Simiduia agarivorans SA1 = DSM 21679: one gene and its partner. The protein of the gene in region 2 binds, or shares a complex with, the protein of the main gene of each other region. Links are inferred from orthologs where the notes say so. Each region holds a gene or a part of one and is shown on either strand. Other genes may lie near its edges.

Region 1 (3,483 bases), 700 kb from region 2 along the record:
CCAACACGGGTTGGGGGTTAGTGCGCTACTACACTCTGGGCTTATCGCCCCGGGCTTATACCGCCCGTTGTAACAACATATTGCGAATGTGGCCAATGGCGCGCGTGGGGTTCAGACCCTTCGGGCAAACCGCCACACAGTTTTGGATGCCATGGCAGCGGAATACGCTGAAGGGATCATCCAGTTTGGCCAGACGTTCTTCGGTGGCGTTGTCGCGGCTGTCCGCCAGAAAGCGGTAGGCTTGTAACAAACCGGCCGGGCCGATGAACTTGTCGGGATTCCACCAGAAGGACGGGCAGCTGGTAGAGCAACAGGCGCACAGAATACACTCGTACAGCCCGTCCAGCTTTTCGCGGTCTTCCGGGGTCTGCAGCCGCTCGATGGCGGGCGCAGGGGTGCTGTTCTGCAAGTAGGGCTGGACCTTTTTGTACTGATCATAGAACTGGGTCATGTCGATCACCAGATCGCGGATCACCGGCAGGCCGGGCAGCGGGCGCAGAACCAATTTGTTATTTACAACACACTCGGACAAAGGCTTGATGCAGGCCAGGCCGTTCTTGCCGTTGATGTTCATGCCATCGGAACCGCACACGCCTTCACGGCAGGAGCGACGATAAGCCAGGCTGGGGTCCTGGGCTTTGATCAGCTCCAGCACGTCCAGCACCATCAGGTCTTTGCCCTGAGTATCCACCTCATAGGTTTGCATATGAGGGGCTTTGTCGGACTCAGGGTTGTAGCGATAAATTTCAACTTTCAACATATCTGTAGCTCCCCGAATCAGTAAGTACGCGCTTTGGGTTCGAACGCTTCCACCGTTTTCGGTGTGAAGTTAACCGCACGCTTGCCCACCGACTTGTCGGTTGGGAAATAAAGGGAGTGACACAGCCAGTTCTGGTCGTCGCGCTCCTGGAAATCTTCGCGCGCGTGAGCACCGCGGGATTCCTTGCGCTCTTCGGCCACAATGGCAGTGGCTTCCGCAACTTCCAGCAGGTTCTGCAGTTCCAGCGCTTCGATACGGGCGGTATTGAAGGCGTTGGACTTGTCTGCCAGCGTGACGTTTTCAATGCGCGGGCGCAATTCAGCCAGCTTCTTGATGCCATCCTGCATGAACTCGCCTTTGCGGAATACACCAAAGTGATTCTGCATGATGCTCTGCAGTTCTTTACGCAGGGCTGGGGCCGACTCGCCACCGGTCGAGGTGTTGATTTTGTTCAGGCGCGCCATGGCCGCTTCGATATCGGACTCGCTGGCTTCGCGATGTTCGACACCTTCACGCAGGGCTTTTTCAATGAACAGGCCGGATGCGCGGCCGAATACCACCAGGTCGAGCAGCGAGTTACCGCCCAGACGGTTGGCACCGTGTACGGATACGCAGGCAACTTCACCACAGGCGTAGAAACCGTCAATCACCGAATCGGTGCCGTCTTTGTGGGTCAGGGCCTGACCGTGCACGTTAGTGGGGATACCGCCCATCATGTAGTGACAGGTGGGCACAACCGGCACGGGTTCTTTCACCGGGTCAGCATGGGCGAAGGTACGCGACAGCTCACAGATACCCGGCAGGCGGCTTTCCAGCACTTCCTCGCCCAGGTGATCGAGCTTCAGGAACACGTGATCGCCGTCCGGGCCGCAGCCGTTGCCGGCCAGAATTTCCAGCACCATGGAGCGGGCCACGACGTCGCGCGAGGCCAGGTCTTTGGCATTGGGTGCGTAACGCTCCATGAAGCGCTCGCCGTGCTTGTTGATCAGGTAACCACCTTCACCGCGACAACCTTCGGTCACCAGTACACCGGCACCGGCAATACCGGTGGGGTGGAACTGCCACATCTCGATGTCCTGTACCGGGAAGCCGGCGCGCAGCGCCATGCCGATACCGTCGCCGGTGTTGATGTGGGCGTTGGTGGTGGAGGCGTATATACGGCCTGCACCGCCAGTGGCAAATACGGTGGCGCGCGACTTCACGTACACCACTTCACCGTCTTCAATATTGATGGCGATGACGCCAACCACAGCGCCGTCCTGGTTTTTCACGATATCGACCGCGAACCACTCGTTCAGGAATACGGTGTTGTTCTTGACGTTGTTCTGGTAAAGGGTGTGCAGCAGGGCGTGACCGGTTCGGTCAGCGGCCGCACAGGTACGCGCAGCCTGGCCGCCCTTACCGAAATCTTTGGATTGACCACCGAATGGACGCTGGTAGATGCGGCCTTCTTCGGTACGCGAGAAGGGCAGGCCCATGTGTTCCAGTTCGAACACGGCTTCGGGGCCCACGGAACACATGTATTCGATCGCGTCCTGATCACCGATATAGTCGGAGCCTTTGACGGTGTCGTACATGTGCCAACGCCAATCGTCCTGCGGGTCTGCAGAGGCAATGGCACAGGTGATACCACCCTGGGCTGACACAGTGTGCGAGCGGGTGGGGAATACTTTGGTGATAACGGCGGTTTTATAGCCGGACTGAGCCAGCTGCAGCGCCGCGCGCATGCCTGCGCCGCCGCCACCGATTACGATGCCGTCAAAAGAAATAGTGCGCATGTTAGCCATGAATCAATGCCCCCAGAGAATTTCAATGGCCCAGACTGTGTAAGTCAGGGTGACCGCTCCCAGTACCACCTGTGCAAACAGGCGCAGCACAGTGGCCTTGGCACCCATGAGGCGGTCTGTCAGGTAGTCGGTCAGTACGGCCCACAGGCCGATCCAGGCGTGCGCGGCGAGAGAAATGATTGTCGCCAGTGTAAATACGCGCATCCATAGCGTGTCGAACAACGCGCGCCATACGTCAAAGGACAGATCCGGCGTTGTCATTACAAAGCCTGTAATAAAGACGGTATATGCAGCCATGACAATGGCGCTGACACGCTGGATCAACCAGTCGTACAGGCCGCTGCGGCCAAAACTCGTTACGGCAGTTACCATATCCAAACCCCCAGAGCAGCAATGATGATGAAGGCAATGGCAATAACCAGCTTGGCACCGGCCTGGCCGCCTTCAAGACTTTCACCTACACCCGTATCCATGATCAGATGACGGATGCCCGCAACCATGTGATACGCCAGCGCGGCCAAAGTGGCCCACAAAATCAGCTTACACAGCGGATTCTGGAAGTGTTCCTTAAGCTCGGTAAAGCTGGCTTCGGAAGACAGGCTGGCTTCTAGCATCCACAGCAGAATGGCGACGCCGGCAAACAGCGCAACACCAGAAATGCGGTGCAATATAGAAACATAAGCGGTAATAGGAAGTTTGATTGTGGAGATGTCGAGGTTAACAGGTCTGTTTTTGTTCACTTGTGTCACACCTTGTTGCCCGGAATCCGGGCCGTTCGAGGCGCCGCATAAACGGCGTAAATTCCTCTAGCATAGGTAGCAAATGGCGGAATCACCAGCTACCCCCCCTGCAAGACGCGCGAAATTATAAGGAGGCGCCCACTAAAATACAAACACCTTGCGGTACTTATGTCCTTGAATTTCGGGAAAACGGACA
Region 2 (3,529 bases):
TCCTGGCCACAGGTGGCGCCAGCAAGGTCTATTTGTACACCTCTAATCCGGATGGTGCTTCCGGCGACGGCATCGCCATGGCCTGGCGTGCAGGCTGCCGGGTGGCCAATATGGAATTCAACCAGTTTCACCCCACCTGCCTGTTTCACCCCAAAGCCAAATCATTTCTGATAACAGAAGCGTTAAGGGGCGAAGGTGCGTTTCTAAAGCTGCCCGACGGCCGGCGCTTCATGGAAAAATTCGATGCCCGTGCCGAACTCGCACCGCGCGACATTGTTGCCCGCGCCATCGACCACGAAATGAAACGCCTTGGCGCGGATTGTCTGTATCTCGACATCAGTCATAAACCGGAAAGTTTTATTGCCAGCCATTTTCCGACCGTAAAAGCCAAGTGCCTTGAGTACGGCATTGATATCACCAAAGAACCCATCCCGGTGGTACCTGCTGCCCATTACACCTGCGGCGGTATTGTTGTAGACAATGCTGGCAGAACGGACCTGAACCACTTGTATGCCATTGGCGAAGCATCTTTTACAGGCCTGCACGGGGCCAACCGCATGGCATCGAATTCGTTACTGGAGTGCATCGTCTATGCACAGTCTGCAGCGGAGCACATCAGCAGCCAGATCAATCAGATCAGCCCTTCATTTCCACCTGCCAGCTGGGATGAATCTCGTGTCACTGACTCAGATGAAGACGTGGTGATATCGCACAACTGGGATGAATTGCGCCGCTTTATGTGGGACTACGTCGGCATCGTGCGCACCCAAAAACGTCTCGAGCGGGCTGCACATCGGATCAAACTGCTCAAGCGGGAAATTGCAGAATACTATTCCAATTACAAAGTCAGGGGCGATCTGATCGAACTGCGGAATCTGGCCATGGTGGCAGAACTGATTATTCGCTCAGCCATGGAGCGCAAAGAAAGTCGTGGCCTGCACTATTCGCTCGATCATCCTGATGCGAACCACGTTGCCAGAGATACAATCCTCGTACCTACCAATTACGCGGCGCAGGAAGTCTTTGTTCAGACCCTTTCTGAAGAGTGAGTAGAGAGTTGTAACCGCATCCGCCTGTGGCTGCCACAGGCGCGCGACGAGGGAAACAGCCAGAGCGTCTCCACACCATCGCGATGGCGAAATTGCGCAACCACCAGAAAGGTACCAAAGCGGCGATGCGAACGCAGCTCGAGCCGACGCCACAACTGCCCGCTGCCCAACCACCAAACAGCGCCATCAAACCGGATGAGCTCGCCTGACCAGCGCCCATTAAGCGGGCACAGCAAAAGCCAGACTAATGGTGCATACAAAGCCAACGCAGACAGAAACATGACCTGCCAATCAGGCCTATACCGCACGATGGCCAATGCCGCTAACAATGACATGGCCAGCAGGATGCCAAAACGATAACGCAATTCACAGGCGCCTGGCGCCAGTGCTATCTGAAAGACGTCAGCTCTGCTTGCCTGTGTTGTCGCGAATGATCTGGACAATCTGAAGAAGCTCCTTATCTTCGGGATCCTGGCGCTTAAGAAACCAGGCAAACATGTCCTGATCCTCGCACTCCAGCAGTCGCCAATAACGTTCCTTGTCGGCCTGTTCTAACGTGGGGTAAACATTCTCCAAAAAAGGCAGCAAGACCAAGTCAAGCTCCAGCATGCCCCTGCGGCTTCCCCAGAATAGTCGATTTCTTTCCACGCTTTTCTCCGCGTCAAATGTGCGCCTGCCATGAGCGGCGCATGCGCCCGTAACTGCACATCGGGCTTGCCAAACAACAGGCGTCCGGCATTATAGCGGCCCAAGCAGAGAAAACCACACGGGCACGTAAATGAACCAACCATGGCCAGAATTCCTGACAAAGCATCAGATGCTATTAGCACCCGAAGGCTTTGCACTGCACCACCAGGCGCACCCGGAACCAGACCTGCAACAGCCGCTATTGCTGAGCCTTGACTGTCTGGCCATATTGCGATTGCAGGGTGAAAAGGTCATCCCTGCCCTGCAAGGCCAGATCACACAAGATGCAAAATTACTGACTCAGGGTAAATCCGTATTCACGGACATTTGCACTCCGAAGGGCCGGGTCATCGCCAGCGCACTGCTGGTACCGGCCGATGACGGCGATGTACTGATGCTGGCAGATACACTGCAGGGACAAAAGCTATGTGATCACCTGAATAAATACCTGATGTTTCACCGCGTTAGGGTAGCACCGGACTCAGCATTGGTGTGCCTCGCAGAAGCCAATGGCGCCATCCTGTCCGACGAATTTCCGTCCGCAGCGCTGAGCCCGCAGCTGACACTGCAACTACTCCCACAAACCACTGCTGAAGCGATCTGGCTACAGGATACGCGCACCAAGGGCGGAGCCCATGCCTGGCAAACCCTGTTGATGCTGCATGGCATTTGCTGGGTAGGCGCCGACCTTAGCGAGCTTTACACCCCGCATCATCTGAACCACCCCGCACTTGCATTTGTTAGCTTCAAAAAAGGCTGCTACATCGGTCAGGAAATCATTGCCCGCATGGAGTACAAGGCCAAGCTGAAAACCCGGTGCGTGCTGCTATCTGGCGAAAGCCAGCCTGAAACCGATGTACTTACCGATACACAGGGAATCCCCTCAGGCAAGATCATCAAGCAACACCGGGCGGAGGCCAATCAATGGCTTGCCTTTGCGGAGGTCCGCACGGACGCCCTCACTGAAGACACCATACTTCAAGCAGGCGATAAAATACTCAGGCCCATTCAGCCTCCCTATGCTATAAACAATGAGTCATAGTCAGATTTAACAAGGACGCCTGCATGAGCCAGCTGGTCGAGAAAGTCAGCCAAGACATCATCACCGCACTCGAGAAAGATCAACTGGTGCTACCAACGCTGCCAGAGGTCGCCTTGCGCGTACGGGAGGTCGCCGAGGACCCAGACGCCTCGATCGACCAGCTGGGCAAAGTCATAGGCTCCGACGCAGCACTTACCGCCCGCCTGATTAAAGTGGCAAACAGCCCACTGCTCAGAGGCTCAAAAGAAATCACTGACCTGAAAATGGCACTGGCGAGATTGGGTATCGAGTACACCTGCAATATTGCCACGGGCCTCGCCATGTCGCAGATGTTCCAGGCCACCAGCGATCTGATAGACCGGCGCCTGAGAGAAGTGTGGACCCGCTCGAGTGAAATCGCTGGCATCTGCCACGTGCTGTGTAAGCACCGCACCCGGTTACGGCCCGATCAGGCGACCCTGGCTGGCCTGACGCACAAAATCGGCGTTCTGCCCATTCTGACCTACGCAGAAGAGCACCCTTCGCTGCTGAAAGACAGTTTTACGCTGGATACAGTGGTAGAACAATTACAGGGCACATTGGGCGATAGAATCCTCGCCCACTGGGGCTTCCCCGAAGCGATTCAGAAAGTGCCCAGCCAACACATGAATTTTGCCCGTGAAGCACCGGAAGCTGACTATGCCGATCTGGTAACAGTGGCCATGCTGCAAAGCTATATGGGCAGTTCACACGCATTGGCACAGGTCGATTA

Evidence for each region. The genes of interacting proteins can lie anywhere in the genome.
Region 1: the proteins of M5M_RS03350 (region 2) and sdhA are in contact, whole or in part, in a crystal structure (PDB 6C12), measured with the Escherichia coli proteins. The link is inferred for Simiduia agarivorans SA1 = DSM 21679 from one-to-one orthologs.

The regions. Positions count from the first base shown.
Region 1 is NC_018868.3:44,703-48,185, forward strand. Bases 163-3,091 are described here. They hold sdhA (succinate dehydrogenase flavoprotein subunit), read right to left. Parts: upstream 2,548-3,091; coding sequence 778-2,547; downstream 163-777. Other genes in these bases: M5M_RS00185 (succinate dehydrogenase iron-sulfur subunit), read right to left, coding at 163-760; sdhD (succinate dehydrogenase, hydrophobic membrane anchor protein), read right to left, coding at 2,551-2,919; sdhC (succinate dehydrogenase, cytochrome b556 subunit), read right to left, coding at 2,913-3,091. Outside these bases: more of M5M_RS00185, read right to left, coding at 56-162; more of sdhC, read right to left, coding at 3,092-3,287. UniProt on the Escherichia coli protein: Two distinct, membrane-bound, FAD-containing enzymes are responsible for the catalysis of fumarate and succinate interconversion; the fumarate reductase is used in anaerobic growth, and the succinate dehydrogenase is used in aerobic growth.
Region 2 is NC_018868.3:744,414-747,942, forward strand. Bases 75-3,049 are described here. They hold M5M_RS03350 (FAD assembly factor SdhE), read right to left. Parts: upstream 1,698-3,049; coding sequence 1,452-1,697; downstream 75-1,451. Other genes in these bases: nadB (L-aspartate oxidase), read left to right, coding at 75-1,049; M5M_RS20065 (ribosome maturation factor RimM), read right to left, coding at 1,028-1,414; ygfZ (CAF17-like 4Fe-4S cluster assembly/insertion protein YgfZ), read left to right, coding at 1,828-2,778; M5M_RS03360 (HDOD domain-containing protein), read left to right, coding at 2,802-3,049. In the rest of the region: more of nadB, read left to right, coding at 1-74; more of M5M_RS03360, read left to right, coding at 3,050-3,529. UniProt on the Escherichia coli protein: An FAD assembly protein, which accelerates covalent attachment of the cofactor into other proteins.